2 regions of the Paenibacillus hexagrammi genome follow, and region 2 is predicted to be linked to the other one. Evidence: riboswitches for the same ligand, from Rfam matches in the RefSeq annotation. Region 2 holds a riboswitch; the other holds the start of a gene.
The links. A riboswitch is a leader RNA that binds a small molecule or an ion and turns the genes downstream of it on or off. The one in region 2 is predicted to bind FMN.
Positions count from the first base shown of each region.

Region 1: linked by a shared signal. The riboswitch ahead of ribD (bifunctional diaminohydroxyphosphoribosylaminopyrimidine deaminase/5-amino-6-(5-phosphoribosylamino)uracil reductase RibD) and the one ahead of L0M14_RS28885 (DMT family transporter) in region 2 are both predicted to bind FMN.

Region 1 covers NZ_CP090978.1:3,313,089-3,321,247, reverse strand. The annotation lists gene L0M14_RS14995 (stage V sporulation protein AB) at 1-25, shown strand, start outside; partial or broken gene L0M14_RS14990 (spore germination protein) at 64-1,664, shown strand; gene lysA (diaminopimelate decarboxylase) at 1,814-3,151, shown strand; gene L0M14_RS14980 (hypothetical protein) at 3,292-3,474, shown strand; gene L0M14_RS14975 (hypothetical protein) at 3,600-3,761, opposite strand; cyclic di-GMP riboswitch class II at 3,803-3,888, opposite strand; gene L0M14_RS14970 (peptidylprolyl isomerase) at 4,069-4,500, shown strand; FMN riboswitch at 4,558-4,743, shown strand; partial or broken gene ribD (bifunctional diaminohydroxyphosphoribosylaminopyrimidine deaminase/5-amino-6-(5-phosphoribosylamino)uracil reductase RibD) at 4,996-6,085, shown strand; gene ribE (riboflavin synthase) at 6,088-6,750, shown strand; gene L0M14_RS14955 (bifunctional 3,4-dihydroxy-2-butanone-4-phosphate synthase/GTP cyclohydrolase II) at 6,784-8,010, shown strand; gene ribH (6,7-dimethyl-8-ribityllumazine synthase) at 8,065-8,159, shown strand, end outside.
Region 2 covers NZ_CP090978.1:6,286,774-6,294,932, reverse strand. The annotation lists gene L0M14_RS28900 (VOC family protein) at 55-426, shown strand; gene L0M14_RS28895 (ABC transporter ATP-binding protein) at 901-2,679, opposite strand; gene L0M14_RS28890 (alpha/beta hydrolase) at 2,801-3,748, opposite strand; gene L0M14_RS28885 (DMT family transporter) at 4,049-4,999, opposite strand; FMN riboswitch at 5,176-5,328, opposite strand; gene L0M14_RS28880 (YbhB/YbcL family Raf kinase inhibitor-like protein) at 5,424-6,380, opposite strand; gene L0M14_RS28875 (PaaX family transcriptional regulator C-terminal domain-containing protein) at 6,536-7,330, shown strand; gene L0M14_RS28870 (iron-containing alcohol dehydrogenase) at 7,472-8,159, shown strand, end outside.

The DNA of each region.
Region 1 (8,159 bases), 3.0 Mb from region 2:
CATCTTTGAATGGCTATTCTATTAAGGGATTTTATGAAGCGAACAACGTAAGGAGGACAAGTGATGAAAGTGATCGTGAGAAAGGGAGAAATTAAAAAAGGCCAGCAAGGTGCTGAGCAGAAATATTCTGTTGATGAAAATGGAAATTTACAGCCCTATGAACCTGAAATCGATATGACTGAAGAAGAAAAAGCACTCAAGGTTCAGGAGAATATTCCGGATCGTCTTCAGGATGTTCAGAGAGTGCTGGAAGAGCGGGTTGGTTTAAACAAAAGCTTCGATCTAGTCATGAGAGAGATGGTGTTCGGCAATAAGCGCGTCGGGATGTTTTACTGCAACGGCTTTGCCAAGGATACGGTGCTAACGGATATCATTACAAGACTCTCTTACGCTCCTTCCGAAAGTATGGAGGAGAATACGGTACAAGCCTTAACCGATCTCTTGATTCCGCACATACAGGTGAAATCTTACGAAAAGATGTCCGAAATCGTCGGACAAGTGCTTATGGGCGGTACCGCCTTCTTTATTGAAGGGGAGACCCAAGCCATTGCTGTGGACGCGAAAAACTATCCGGTTCGGTCCATTGCAGAACCCGATCTGGAGCGGGTTGTAAGGGGATCGAGAGACGGCTTTGTAGAAACGCTGCTGACGAACGTGACCTTGATCCGTAGACGCTTGCGGGATGAAAGATTGAAGCTGGAAATCATGCAAGTGGGGAAAAGGACGAAGACGGATATCTGCGTCTGTTATATCAATGACATAGCCGACGCCAATCTCGTAGAATCTGTGAAAGATAAAATCAAGAAGGTCGAGATCGATGGTCTGCCCCTTGCTGAAAAGCAACTGGAAGAAGCATTTATCAACAAGGGCTGGAATCCTTATCCGATGGTTAGGTATTCAGAGAGACCTGATGTCGTGTCAGCGCATTTGCTGGAGGGGCACCTTGTCGTGCTAGTGGATACGTCGCCGAGTGCGATGATCATGCCGACGACCTTTTTCCATCATGTGCAGCATGCTGAAGAATATAGGCAAACCCCGTTTATCGGCACCTATCTCCGTTGGGTTCGCTTCACTGGAATTATGGCATCGTTATTCCTGCTTCCGCTTTGGTTTCTGATGGTGCAGGATCCATCACTCAAACCGGCAGGATTGGAATTTATCGGGCCGCAAAAGAAAGCCATTTGCCAGTGTTTTTACAATTCCTCCTGGCTGACATCGGGATAGACTTGATGAGGATGGCGGCGGTTCATACACCGACTCCACTGGCGACTGCAATGGGCCTCGTTGCTGCTATTCTCATTGGAGATATTGCGGTCAAGACAGGTTTGTTTATCAATGAAGTCATTTTGTATCTGGCCGTAGCATCCATCGGAATGTTCGCGACACCAAGCTATGAGCTTAGCTTGGCGAATCGGATATCAAGATTGATTCTGCTTATTGCTGTAGCGATCTTTAAAGTCCCAGGCTTGGTTGTAGGCTCTACGATATGGCTGCTGCTGCTGGCCACTAGAAGATCCTACAACACTCCTTATATGTGGCCGCTTATTCCTTTCAATGCAAAAGGCTTCTTTGCAATTTTGGTGCGGCGTCCTGTGCTGTCAGGAAAGACGCGCCTGAGCATCACAAAGCCGATCGACGGTACGCGCCAACCGAAAAAGAAGTAGGAAATATGAAATCAAGGATACGAACGAGTAGAAGAGATGGGGGCATAGCCGCCCATTTCTTTTTATTGCCTGCGCCTGTATTGTCAAAAGCATTTGCATTATGATACTTTTAATTGTAATGCACATAAGGAAGAGGGGAAACAGGAGCTATGTATTTACACGGTACTAGCAAAATAAACAATAAAGGCCACCTCGAAATCGGCGGTGTCGACGCAACAGCTCTTGTCAGCGAATACGGCACGCCGTTATATGTTTTTGACGAAGCGTTGGTCAGACAGCGCTGCCGTGAATTTGTGAGCGCTTTTCAAGCGTCGGGGCTTAAATACCAGGTTGCATACGCAAGTAAAGCATTCATGGTGATGGCGATGTGCCGCATTGTTGAGGAAGAGGGCATGTCACTGGATGTCGTATCCGATGGTGAATTATATACGGCACTGCAAGCAGGTTTTCCAGCCGAACGTATTCATTTCCACGGAAACAACAAAACACCGGAAGAGATTGAAATGGCAATCGACGCCAGAATCGGCTGCTTTGTTGTAGACAACTTCGACGAGCTGCAGCTGCTCAATGCCATTGCAGGTGAAAAACGCCAAAAAGTAAACATTCTGCTGCGCATCACGCCCGGTGTGGAGGCGCACACTCACGAATATATTTCAACGGGACAAACTGACTCTAAATTCGGCTTCGATTTGGGGAACGGATCGGCGTTTCGTGCCATTAAAGAAGCTTCTGAGCAAGCACATCTGCAGCTTCTGGGAGTTCATTCCCACATTGGCTCCCAGATCTTTGAGGTGGAAGGATTCCGTATGGCGGCTGAGAAAGTAGCTGCATTTGCCGTTGAGGTGCGCAAGGAGCTAAGTGTGATCTTCCCTGTAATCAATCTGGGCGGAGGCTTCGGCATCCGTTATATGGAAGGAGATACACCACTTCCGGTTGCTGTATATGTAAAGGCAATAACTGACGCGATTAAAGAAAACTTCGGAGCGAACGATTATCCGCTTCCAGAGATTTGGGTCGAGCCGGGCCGCAGCATTGTAGGCGATGCCGGCACAACGCTTTACACGATCGGTACTACAAAGGACATTCCAGGTGTTCGTAAATATATAGCGGTGAACGGAGGCATGACCGATAACCCGCGGCCTGCCCTCTACGAATCGGAGTATGAGGCGATGCTGGCGAACCGGGCAACCGAACAACCGGAGGAGGTTGTCTCCATTGCAGGCAAATGCTGCGAAAGCGGAGATATGCTGATTTGGGACATCCAATTACCAAAAGTTCACGTTGGCGATGTGCTCGCGGTATCCTGCACAGGAGCTTATAACTATGCTATGGCAAGTAATTATAACCGCATACGTCGACCGGCTGTCGTCTTTGTTAAAGACGGTCAGAGTGATTTGGTTGTCAAACGTGAAACGTACAATGATATCGTTGGAAATGATGTCATTCCAGAACGAATGAAGCAAGTAAGCAAATCGGTTAGCTCATAAGGAATGAGGCTTTATCTACAAATTGGAGACTGCGCCAAAAGCAGTCTCTTTGCCTTTTTATGTGATGATTCAGCAGGCATAAACCCCTCTATGATCGAGCATAGTAACAATCGATTCGATAGATCAAAGGAGGAATGGACATGACATCGAGCAGAAATCATCAAGGCGCCCATGGGATTGGTCAAATCGAAAAACAGCTGAATCAACAGGCACAAGCGGCAGAGCTTATTCAGGGAGCTTGTGAAGCAGACCAGCATATACTTGCAGCTGCCAATCAGCAGGGATCATCGTTAGATGACATTATCGAGGTGCAAAACACGTAGCGAATAAATTATGGCATGCTGCCGGCTTAGCTCTATAGGACCGGCAGCTTTCATACATAAAGAAAAGGCGAGACATCTTCAGTGGGGAAGATGTACTCGCACAAATGAGGAGTTACATGGAGGAATTATGAAATCGTAGATAAGACAAGACGGGAGTGGAAGACTTTGGACGGAGGCTGTTGCTCATTAGTGTCCAATTGCTCCTGAAGCTGTTTTTTCCAAGCTTCAAGCGTGTCTGAGGAAATGCCTAATTGAAAGGCAATACGTTCACATTCGAGAATCTGCATGAAAGTTTCCTCCAGAAAAATCAAAAAGACCATCTTAGAAACAGAAGATGGCCGGTTGCACTACTAAGCTCCAACGTTTCCAAAGTGCCCAGATAAAAGAAACGTTTTCATCGCTTTCCATATATTAGCATCAGTTACATCATCAGTATAACAAAACGATCCATTCATTTCTGTGTGATATTTCACAAAAATTAGGGTAAGTGGCAGAAATGCTAACATCGTAGAGTGAACGGCAAACCGGTAAATTTGTGAAACGGATGCTTTCATAGTACAATAGGTTATTATTGTCTAAAGGAGTGGACCTTACATGGCCAAACAAGCAAAAATTACACTCGCCGGTGGCGAACAAGTCGTGATCGATCTATTTGAAAAGGATGCTCCGAACACAGTTGCGAACTTCGAGAAGCTTGCAAATGACGGTTTCTATAACGGTCTTGTGTTTCATCGCGTAATTCCTGGCTTCGTTGCACAAGGCGGTTGCCCGACTGGAACAGGAACAGGCGGTCCTGGCTACCAAATCAATTGCGAAATTAACCCTAACAAGCATGAGCGCGGCACATTGGCTATGGCTCACGCCGGCCGTAACACAGGCGGAAGCCAGTTCTACATTTGCTACCAACCCCAGCCACACCTCGACGGCCAACATACCGTATTTGGTAAAGTGGTCAAAGGTATGGAATATGTCGATGCATTTAAGGGCAGAGACAAAATGGAAAAAGTAGAAATCGTAGAAGTGTAAAAATAAAAATTACAGTATAGACAGGAAACACCTTCCTTTGTATACTGAACATATTGTGTATACCTTCGGGGCGGGGTGAAATTCCCCACCGGCGGTGATATGTCCTATACGGCGCAAGCAGTTAGGGCATTCAGTCCGTGACCCGTATTGAAGCGTTTAGCGTTATTTTTGCGACAGCTTCTCTGCGGCTGACCCGGTGTAATTCCGGGACCGACAGTATAGTCTGGATGGGAGAAGGGTGAACCACGATTATAGGTTCGATACACGTGTATGTTTTTTCCGTATGTAATCATCCGGGCAGTTCGTCTTTAGTGACGAAGTGGTTCCCGTTTTTTTAGCTTACCGGAAAAACGCTTGCACGTTTCATCGCAGCTTATTTCGTGCTGATCTGATCTTATAATGGCCCCTATCCAACTCTGGACGGGGCTTTTTGTTTTGTTTTGAAAGCGAAGGGGTGAGAAATGTTCCGTGAAGCTGTTAGATGATGAATCTTACATGCGTTTGGCACTTCAAATGGCAGAAAGCGCCTTAGGTCAGACCGGCATTAATCCGGTGGTTGGCTGCATCCTGGTTAAGGATGGACGCATTATCGGCATGGGCGCGCACTTGAAGCGCGGCCAAGGGCATGCCGAAGTCCTCGCTCTGCAGATGGCCGGCGAGGAGGCCAAGGGCTGCACGGCTTACGTCACACTGGAGCCGTGCAGCCACTACGGACGGACGCCGCCCTGCAGCGATCGGCTCATTGAAGCCGGCGTCGCCCGCGTCGTCGTCGCCGGGATGGACCCGAACCCGCAGGTAGCCGAGTTCGGGAATCGAGAAGCTGCGCGCTCACGGTATTGAGGTGAGCGTTGGGCTTCTCGAGCAGGAAGCCGCCTCGATCAACGAGGCGTTCCGTAAGTATATCGTCACGAAGCAGCCCTTCGTGACGCTCAAGACGGCGAGCACGCTGGACGGCAAGGTCGCCTCGCGCATCGGCGACAGCAAGTGGATCACGGGCGAAGCGTCCCGCGCTGTCGTGCATGCCCTGCGCCACCGGCATCAGGGCATCATGGTCGGCGTGCAGACCGTCATCGCCGACGACCCGCTGCTCAGCGCGCGCGGCGACGTACCGGCTGTGCAGCCGGTACGGATCGTCGCAGACTCGCTGCTGCGCACCCCTCTCGGCGCCCGTGTGCTGCAGGAGCAGGATCGTCAGCCGACGATCCTGCTCGCCAGCGCACAGGCGCCGGCGGAACGCCGCGCCGCGCTGGAAGCGCGCGGCGTGACGGTGCTCACCTGCGGCAGCGGCCCGCAGGTGGATTTGACACTCGCCATGCGGCTGCTGGGCGAGCGGGAGATCGGCTCCATCCTCCTCGAGGGTGGAGGTGTCCTGAACGGCGCCATGATTGAACGGCGCCTGGTCGATAAGCTGGTGCTGTTCTTTGCACCGAAGATTATCGGAGGCGGCGCAGCCGCACCGGACAATATCAGCTTCGAAGGCTTCGAGCTGATGAGAGACGCATTGACGCTTGACCGCGTGAAGGTCGAGCAGTTCGGTCAAGATGTATGCTTGACCGGATATCCGGTCTATGAAAGTGGGGAGTAATCGTGTTTACCGGAATCATTGAGGAAATCGGCAGCATGCGCCGTATCCATAGTCAAGGTCAAGCTATGGTACTAACGATTGGGGCTAATAAAGTGCTCAAGGATGTGAAATTGGGTGACAGCATAGCCGTGAATGGCGTATGCTTAACGGTGGTTTCATTTGACTCTGACTCCTTCTCTGTCGATGTCATGCCCGAAACGTACCGCAAGACAAATTTGCGCACGCTGCAATCCGGAGCACGGGTTAATCTGGAACGCGCCATGGCGGCAAATGGCCGATTCGGAGGTCATATCGTGCAAGGACATGTCGATACGACTGCAGTAATCGTGTCCCGTAAGCCGGAAGAGAATGCGGTGGTGTACCGGTTCGAGCCGGAGGATAAGGACTTCTTTAAATACATGCTGCCAAGTGGTTCAATCACCATTGACGGTATTAGCTTGACAATTGTGGAGGTAACGGATGCCTATGCTTCCGTGTCGATTATACCCCATACGTTGTCACAAACGGTGCTGGAGGATAAACATCCCGGTGATACCGTCAACATCGAGTGTGATGTGCTTGGTAAATATATGGAACGGCTGTTGTTCTTCGGTCAGTCCGATAAAACGGGAAAGAAAAAATCCGCATTAACCGCTGATTTTTTAGCTGAACACGGCTTTATGTGATTGATGAAAACCAAACAAGGAGGAGGGGGACCTATGACAGATATTCAGTTCGATAAAATTGAAGAAGCGATCTACGACCTCATGATGGGCAAAGTTATTATCGTTGTCGATGACGAAGACCGTGAGAATGAAGGAGACTTCATTGCACTAGCTGATAAAGCCACACCTGAAGTCATTAATTTCATGATCAAGGAAGGACGGGGGCTCGTATGTGTGCCGATCACCGAAGAACGTGCACAAGAGCTGGATTTGCCTCCCATGGTGTCACGCAATACGGATTATCATGGGACGGCTTTTACCGTCTCGGTAGATCATGTTGAAACCAGTACGGGGATTTCCGCTCACGAGCGTTCTAGAACCGTTCAGGCTTTGATTGATCCAAAAACAAAGCCGCATGAGTTTCGTCGCCCCGGACACATTTTTCCGCTGATCGCCAAAAAAGGCGGTGTTCTGCGCAGAGCAGGCCACACGGAAGCGGCTGTGGATCTCGCCAGAATGTGCGGGTCTTATCCGGCTGCTGTGATTTGCGAGGTGATTAAGGAAGACGGTTCGATGGCGCGTGTTCCTGATCTGATGGAAGTAGCCGCTCAGCACCAGATGCGGATCATTACAATCCAGGATTTGATTCATTACCGCAATCAGAAAGAGAAGCTGGTAGAGAGAGAGGTTGAGATTAAGCTCCCTACCGACTTTGGAACTTTTAAAGCGATCGCATACACCAATCAGCTGGATAACAAGGAGCATATCGCTCTTGTCAAAGGAACGATCGATTCATCGCGTCCCACATTAGTAAGGGTTCACTCAGAATGCTTGACGGGCGATATTTTCCATTCTCACCGCTGCGATTGCGGTCCCCAGCTCGAAGCAGCATTAAAACAGATTGATGAAGAGGGCTGTGGTGTATTATTATATATGCGACAGGAAGGCCGTGGAATCGGACTCATCAACAAATTGAAGGCTTATGCGCTTCAAGAGCAGGGATTGGATACGGTAGAAGCGAATATAAAGCTTGGATTTGCCCCTGACTTGAGGGATTATGGCATCGGCGCGCAAATTTTGAAGGATCTTGGCGTACGCCAGCTGCGGCTTTTGACGAACAATCCGCGCAAAATCCGCGGTTTGGAAGGCTACGGGCTTGAGGTGGTTGAGCGCGTACCGATTCAAATGGAAAGCAAGGAGCATAATCTCAATTATTTGCACACGAAGCAGCAAAAATTAGGCCACATGCTGAAGTTTCACGAATCCGGCAGCGGCATTTAATACGAAACAGTAGAGCAACAGGACATTAGAAAATAAAGAAAGGGAGTATCTCTCATGGCTAAAATTTACGAAGGACATTTAGTTTCCCAAAATTTAAAATACGGAATTGTTGTAGGACGATTCAACGAATTCATTACCTCTAAGCTTCT
Region 2 (8,159 bases):
TATATAATGTATTCTATATTGAAGAACAATCTGTTTAAGTCTAGGAGGTTTGAAATGAAGGTCAAACGAATCGTCGCCAATATAAATACGAAGGACATCACGGCAGCTAAATGCTTCTACCAGGATGTACTCGGTCTTAATTTAATGATGGATCATGGTTGGATTAGAACTTATGGTTTAAACGAGGAGATGAGCATTCAAATAAGTTTCGCCTCACAGGGTGGATCAGAAACGCCTACGCCTGATCTATCGATTGAAGTGGATGATGTCGATGCTACATTAGAAAGCATGAAGAGATCTGGTTTTCCTATAGAATATGGGCCTGTCGATGAGCCTTGGGGAGTTAGACGATTCTATGTCCGCGACCCGTTTGGTAAGCTTATCAACATTCTCACTCATGAACAAGGGCTATCAATCAGTACCTAGTGCATAGTTTAGCGCGAAAAACTGCTACTTCCCAGACCCTGGAAATAAACTCGAGCTAATACGAGATAACCAGAGCTGGTCTGCTGTGTTAATATGTTCCAAGGTGTGCAGAAGCGAAGGGAAAACGTTTTTTACTGGTTCCTCCAACAGCACTGCTGGTAATCCTTCAAGATGAGCAATTACTTTATGAATAGACCAACAATTAATAAAAGATCGATATTCCCCAGAATCCCACTAATGAATTATAATTCAAACAATTTAATAAATTCACAAAAAATAGTTGTTCGATAATTGTAACCATGATCGAAAAATTTCCTCTGTATTGCGTTACGCTAACTATGGGAGACGATAGTTGAACGATCAATCTACAACTTACGTCTCATTCAACACTCAAAACGCAAAAAAACGCCCCGCCCTAAAAATAGGTGCGAAGCGCCCAATCCCCGCCCCTACAAGGGCGTGAAGCGTGATTCATTAATGTGCAGCGGAACTAGCTTGGTGCTGAAGCTGCTGCTCAGCAAATTCCCGGTACAGCTCATGATGGTCCAGCAGCTGCTCATGGGTTCCGCTGCCGGTGATGCGGCCTTTTTCGAGAAAAATGATTTGGTCTGCGTCCACAACGGTGGACAGCCGATGCGCAATGACCAGCGTGGTGCGGCCTTGCATCAGATTGTTGAGCGCCTGCTGCACAACGATCTCGGACTTGCTGTCGAGGCTTGATGTGGCTTCATCCAGCATGAGGATCTTCGGATCTCGCAACAGCGCTCTGGCAATGGCAATGCGTTGCCGCTGCCCGCCCGATAGCTTGATGCCGCGTTCCCCGACCTGCGTGTCATAGCCATCCGCAAGCTCCTGAATGAATACATCGGCGTAAGCCATCCGAGCTGCACGCTCAAGCTCCTCCGGCGTCACTTCCCGCTGCATGCCGTAACAGATATTATCTCGGATGGTGCCGGAGATCAGCGGACTCTCCTGAGAGACATACCCGATCTGACTTCTCCAAGACTCCAAAGAAAATCGTTCCACCGAATCGGAGCCTAACCGGATGCTTCCGGCTTGCGGAGAATAGAAGCGCTCAAGCAGCGCGAACAAAGTGGTCTTACCGCTTCCGCTTGGCCCCACAATGGCCGTCACTTTGCCGGCATCCATGGTGAAGCTGACACCCTTCAGCACGGGTTCTTCCTGTTTGTAGCCGAAGATTACGTTCTCGAGGAGGATCGGCTGAGCCGCATTCGTAACGGTATCGCCGGTATATGGATCCTCTTCCTGATGATCCAGCACGTCAAGAATTGTTTCTGTTGCGCCCATCGCCTTCTGCGCTTGATTAAAAAACTGCGTAATTTGCGTAATCGGCATGACGATCTGGAACAAATACAGCATGAACGCAACTAGCTGCCCCGCTGTAATGGCCCCCGAGGACACGCGCATGCCGCCGTACCCAAACAGAACCACCAACAGCATCAGCATCACGAAGGAGATCAAGGGCGCCATCATCGCCTGAATTTTGCCTTCCTTCAGTCCAAAACGGAACAAACTCCGGATCCCTAAGCTGCCTTCCTTATACTCCACCGGTTCCGCGTTAGCGGCTTTGACCAAGCGAATCTCGGATAAAACGCGGGTTAGCGTCGAGGTGAAGCTCGCCGTTTCCCCTTGCATACCCTTCGATACTTTATACATCTGTCTGCCTAGCGGAAACAGAATCAAAAACGCGATCGGAAAGACGCTGAACATAATCAAGGTCATTTTCCAGTCCATATACATAAGCACAGCAATAGAGCCAATAATCGAAATGATGCCGGTGACAAATCCCGTCATATGCTCGGTGATAAGACCTTTAATGACAGAGGTATCATTGGTCATTCGGCTGACCGTATCCCCTGTTTTGTTCTGATCGTAGAAGGAAACTGGCAGGACGAGCAGCTTTTTCCACAGCCGATCCCGAATCCCCGCCACGATATGGTGCCCGGCATAGTTCAGCAAATAGACGGAAATACCCGAAGCGATCGCTTGCGCCACGAATGCGCCCGCCATGCCCACAATTTTGCCTGTGCTGAGCGAGCTGATGGTGAAGCTATCCACCACATTCTTCGTAAACAGCGGGATCACAAGCCCCACTAAAGTAGAAATGATACTCAGTGCCAGCGCGATGCCCAGGATGAGCTTCGGCGGTTCGGATTGCCGGATTAAATGCAGAAAGGCGCGCCAGTCAGTGCTTTTCACAGTGTTACTTGTGTTTCTATGATGATCCCTCATAAGGCCTCTTCTCCTTTATCATGGTCCGATTTGTACCCATATAGCGTGGACCGCAATTCGTACTTGATACTAGGAGTATAAGAGACCTATATAAACGGAATATAAACAGCGTTCCCTTCCATCACCCTCCAGATGAGCTCTCAGATATCCCGGCGTAGAAGAGCAAATAATCCTTCACATGAGCGGACCAATAATCACCATCATGCTTTCCGGCCTGCAAATGGTACTCCGCAGTAACTCCGCGGCTAAGTAACAGCTTGTAGAGCACTTCCGTCCCTTCATAAAACCGGTAGCTATCCTCGTCACCGCAATCCAGATACACTCGCATTCCCTGCAAATCTTTCGTTTGGGCTAAAGCAATCGGATCCCGCTCCATCCTAAGCGTCTCATTCGGATATAGCCAGGCTTTCAAGCCGCCCGCATTCACAAACGTGTCCAGCCAAACGGCCGGACTATGTCCACCCACTTTGCTGAATAGCTCCGGGTGTCCGAAGGCCAGATGCAAGCTCGCGAAACCGCCCATGGATAAACCGCCGATAAACCTATTCTTCCGGTCCGCTAAAGTCGGATAATGGCTGTCGATGTAGCCAATGACATCCTGGTACAAATAATCCTCATACCTGCCCTCATCCATACAGCTGGAACAAGCTCTTCTCGTCGTATCCGCAGTATTGATTCCGTAGCTGTTATTGATTTGCGGGGAGACAATAATTAGTGGAACAATCTCTCCAGAACCGATCAGAGCATCAGCCGCTTGATCCGTGCCAAGCCCCGGCAGCCAGCCCTGCTCGTTACCTGTATAGCCATGAAGCAGATACAAGACGGGATAGCGCTCCTGTGATTCTGCTGTATAACCCGGAGGCAGGTAAACGTTCATCCTCATCTCCTGCTGCAAGGACTTACTGAAAAATGTCACTGAATGGACTCCAGGCTGCATGAGCTTCGCTTCTTCCGTTACAGAAGCCTGCGCAGAGGCTGCAGCTGCAGCTGGCTGCTCCGCTTTATGGCTGCAGCTTACAAGTGACAGCATTGCCGTCAAGATCAACAGTCTAGCTATTACACCGTACATCCAAGTCCCCCTTGTAAAAATACCCATTTTTTACCACAATAAATGGGTTTATGCTTGGCGTCAATAGGTAAGGGTTTGTGGTCGTCTTATTTGGTACGCGCGGGTTTCAGTTTCAGGCATACTTATGACTGCCCTTGTCTTAATCGATACTTCTGAGCACAAGGAAGAAGTTATAGATATGAGGCTCTTACCGCAGACGTTCCGCTTGTAACTGACAACCGTAAAAAAATTCAAAAAGGCTCCGCACATAGCAGAGCCTTCAAATTCGTATTCGTTCTCTTCTATAGAAGAAACTCAAGCTCACCGCTGTCTGGACAGCTGAATCAGCATCACCCAAATGAGCACAAACCCGACCAACTGAGCCACTGTAACTGGTTGGTGGAAGACCAGCCAGTTGATGATTAATCCAATGGCCGGGAAGAAGAGCTCCGCTAGCGTAGCATACGAGGCCTTCGTTCCAGACAGGCCGCGATAGTACAAGAGCAGGCTCAGCAGCCCTGGCAGAAATGCCTGCAGCAGGAGGTTGCCCCCTACGGCAAGCCAGTCATGGGCGCCGACCAAGGGCTGCAGGTCACTTCCGCCCACCGAAGTCAGGGCGAACAGCAGCGGGAGTGCGCAGGCAAAGCGCAGCGCAGTCACGGTCTCGAACTGCATCTTGCCCAGCAGCAGTCGGCCCATCACTGTGGAGCCGCCCCACAGGGCAGCGGCTCCGATCGACAGCAGGCCGCCGACCGCGGCCATGCCGGACAAGCTGCTGACCGGGCTGCCTAAGCCGAAGGTCAGCAGGTAGGTTCCCGCTAGCGCCATGAGCAGCAGCAGCGGGAACTTGGCAGGCAGCGACTCTTTCAGCAAGAGGCGCGCCATAAGGATAGCGAAGAGCGGCTGCAGCTTCTGAAGCAGCAGGACGGCATTCGGATCGCCATGGGCGAATGCCGATGTAAACAGAATGGTGGCGAGCGCCGAGCCGCCCCATGAAATAAAGAGCAGCGCGCCCAGATGGCTAGCGCGGAGGCCCTTCAGCTCGCTGCGGTGCAGCCACAGCACAGGCAGCGCGTAGATCATCAGCAGCAAATGCTCGAAAAGCACGATTTGCGAAGAAGTAAAGTACTTCAGCAGCAGGATGCGGAACAGCGGATCGATCCCCCATAACGCAGCACCAGCCGCTACCAGCCATATCCCTCTCCTTGTGTTAGCAGCCGTGTGTGTCCGTTCACCGGTCACAGCGGCCCCCATGGCCAAACTTTTTTCCATATTCAACGACCTCCTGCGGCTATCCGAATTCGAATCGGAAAAGCCTTGTAATGTGGGTTGAATAGGACACTTCGAAAGAAGACGCCCCGTCACCTAAACGATCAGATAACGGGGCATACACAAACAGACCGGAGCCCCTGCATTTTTTTACAAAAACGCGGGTCTCCCTGTCTGTTATTGACCTTCTCCCATCCGGACTGTACCGTCGGCCTTGGAATTACACCAAGTCAGTCGCTTTTGCCTCAAAGCATCAAGCGAGTCGCGGGCTCAGGTTCAAACGGTGAACCATTACCGCCGGTCGGGAATTTCACCCTGCCCCGAAGGTCCTTATTCAATTAAACAGCATTATACAACACGATTTTAATTCCGACAAGGATTATTGGAAATATAGGTTGTGTTCTTTTACAACGCGACTCTGCTAATCTTATTGCTTGAAAAATCCGTCGTACTCCGCGAAGCCCAGCGCATGAGCAGCCAACTGAGGCTCCAGCTCTTCAAAGAACACCGGCGCACCCTCAACATCCAGCTTCTCGGTATCCAGCGCATAGACGACCAAGCGGTAAAGATGATCGCCCGAATAGGCTGGAGGCTCCATACCAAAGTAGCTGTTCAATTCGACTCCGTCTTTGATCGACCCTGCTGCTCCCTCTGCAAGCTCCTTCGTATCAGCAGGAAGATTCAACACGCTCCAATGGATGAAATTGTCCGCGATTGGATGCAGGTCGTACATCACCACGGCAAAAGATTTCGTCCCCTCCGGCGCATGGCTCCAGCTGACCGGCAAGCTGATATTTTGTCCTCCAGGCACACCGCCGTGAGCATATTTCACAGGGATATTCCCATACTTTTGGAACGCAGAGCTCTGTACTTGAAGGCCGCCTTCGCTTTGTTCGGAAGATGCTGTCAGCGTGCGGGCAGCTGAATCCCAGTGAAGCGAAGCGTCAATGGCCAGAGGCAGAACCCGCTCCGATACCATCAGCACACCGTCTACCAGCTCGGATTCATGGTCCAGCACATAGCTGCTTCCGTTCACTACAACCTTCGTATCCCCCAGCTGCTGGCTGACCTCCTTACTTCCCATCACAGCATGCACAGTCTGGTCCTTGTCATCCCAAGTCACTTTACCGCCTCCGGCTTCCACCGCTTCTCGGAAAGGAACCAAGATTTCTGTATTTTTCATCAAGCCTTTTGTAGGAAGCTCAGTCTGCCCAACTTTAATCGTAACCGGCGTATTCCAGCGTAAATAGTTGCTCACGTTGCTCATGACATCTTTTTTAACCACTGCAGCGGTCTCCTCTGCTGAAACAGCGGCCGGTGCGATACTCAGCGCCAATAAAATTCCTGTTACCAACCATGTACGTGTACGAAATGTTTTCCCCATTGTTCCCACTCCCAATCATTTTTTTACCGCTCCGCTTATTTTTGCGCTAAAATAAAACAAAGAACAGTTTTTAATTTATAATCAATATAACAACGATCGTTGATATTTATGTTATATGTAAAATTTACCTATGTCAATAAGGACGTGAGGTTATTTTGTTATCCATCGAAAAACAGCTGTTATTTTTGCTCTCGCGCTCCACAGGTATGGAGTCCCAGGAGCTTATTCGCATTTATGAACATCGTGGCTATTCAGCCGCGTATATCCGCAATGGCTTATCCCGACTCAAGAAAGAGGGGTATGCGGTCAGTCCGTCCCGCTCGAGCTACCAAATCACCGAAAGCGGCCGAGCCTTTATTTATTCCATTAATCAAAAGCCCCTGCTGTATTCCCGGACTTGGGATGGAAACTGGCATTTGGTCATGCTCGAAATTCCGGAAAGCGAACGTAAAAAACGCGACCAGTTCCGCGCAGACATTTTACAAACAGGCTTCGGCCTCCTGTATAACAGCGTCTACATTGCTCCATGGTCTTACAGCCAGGAAATTACTCAGCTTATCGAAAAGTATGAACTGCATGGCCGAGTCACTCAATTTCAGGGAACGATTCAAGGCAAATCTCTTACACCTAACGACGCGGTATCACTATGGGGACTGGAGCAAGTAGCCGGTATCTATCAGGACAAACGGAGCTGGTTCCATCAGGAGTTTGAACCCAGAATGGACGCAGCGCTTCGGCACAGTGATCAGCTCTTGGAGCTCTTCGTCTGCTATCTTCACTTGGGAGAGGTCATCAGTGAGCTTTATTTGGCTGACCCTATGCTGCCGGAGGAGCTGCTGCCGGAGGGCTGGGAGGGCCGAACCATCTTGCAAACGTTTCTAGGACATATGGATAGGCTCACTCGGGCTATTCCAGAAAACTCGTTATATGCGCAGTTTGTACGGTCCTAGCGTAGTTGAGAACTAGTGTCATTGAGTGTAAGTGGGTTAGATTCAATTGGGGGATGCGCCTTTCCGCCTGATTTTGCTTTCACCTCCAAGTTAGCTACAATGGATAAGGTAAAGCCAAATTCAGTTGGGAGGAACCGACGCATGAACAACTTTACTTTTCATAATCCAACGACACTTTACTTTGGACAGGATCAGCTATCCCAGCTAACAAAGGAAGTGCCTAAATACGGCAAGAACGTGCTGCTCGTATATGGCGGAGGCAGCATCAAGCAAAATGGCATTTACGACCGTGTCTTGAGGCTGCTTGATGAGGTGGGAGCAACGCTTGTGGAGCTTAGCGGCGTAGAGCCGAATCCGCGTCTTACAACGGTTCATAAAGGCGTGGATCTGTGCCGCGGTCATCAGATCGATCTGATCTTGGCCGTAGGCGGCGGCAGCGTGATCGACTGCGCGAAAGCTATCGCTGTAGGAGCTAAATATGATGGGGATTTCTGGGATATCGTCACCCGCAAAGCCGCAGCTACAGGCGCACTGCCCCTGGGTACGGTGCTCACCATTGCAGCCACGGGCTCGGAGATGAATTCCGGTTCTGTTATTACTAACTGGGAGACAAAAGAAAAGCTGGGTTGGGGTAGTCCTTATGCCTTCCCTAAATTCTCAATTCTAGACCCGGTGCATACGCAGTCCCTACCCGCCAATCAAACCGTGTATGGCATGGTAGACATCATGTCCCACGTCTTTGAGCAATATTTTCACCATGGCGAAAACACGCCGGTGCAGGACGGATTCTGCGAAACGATTCTCCGCACCGTCATCGATACAGCGCCTA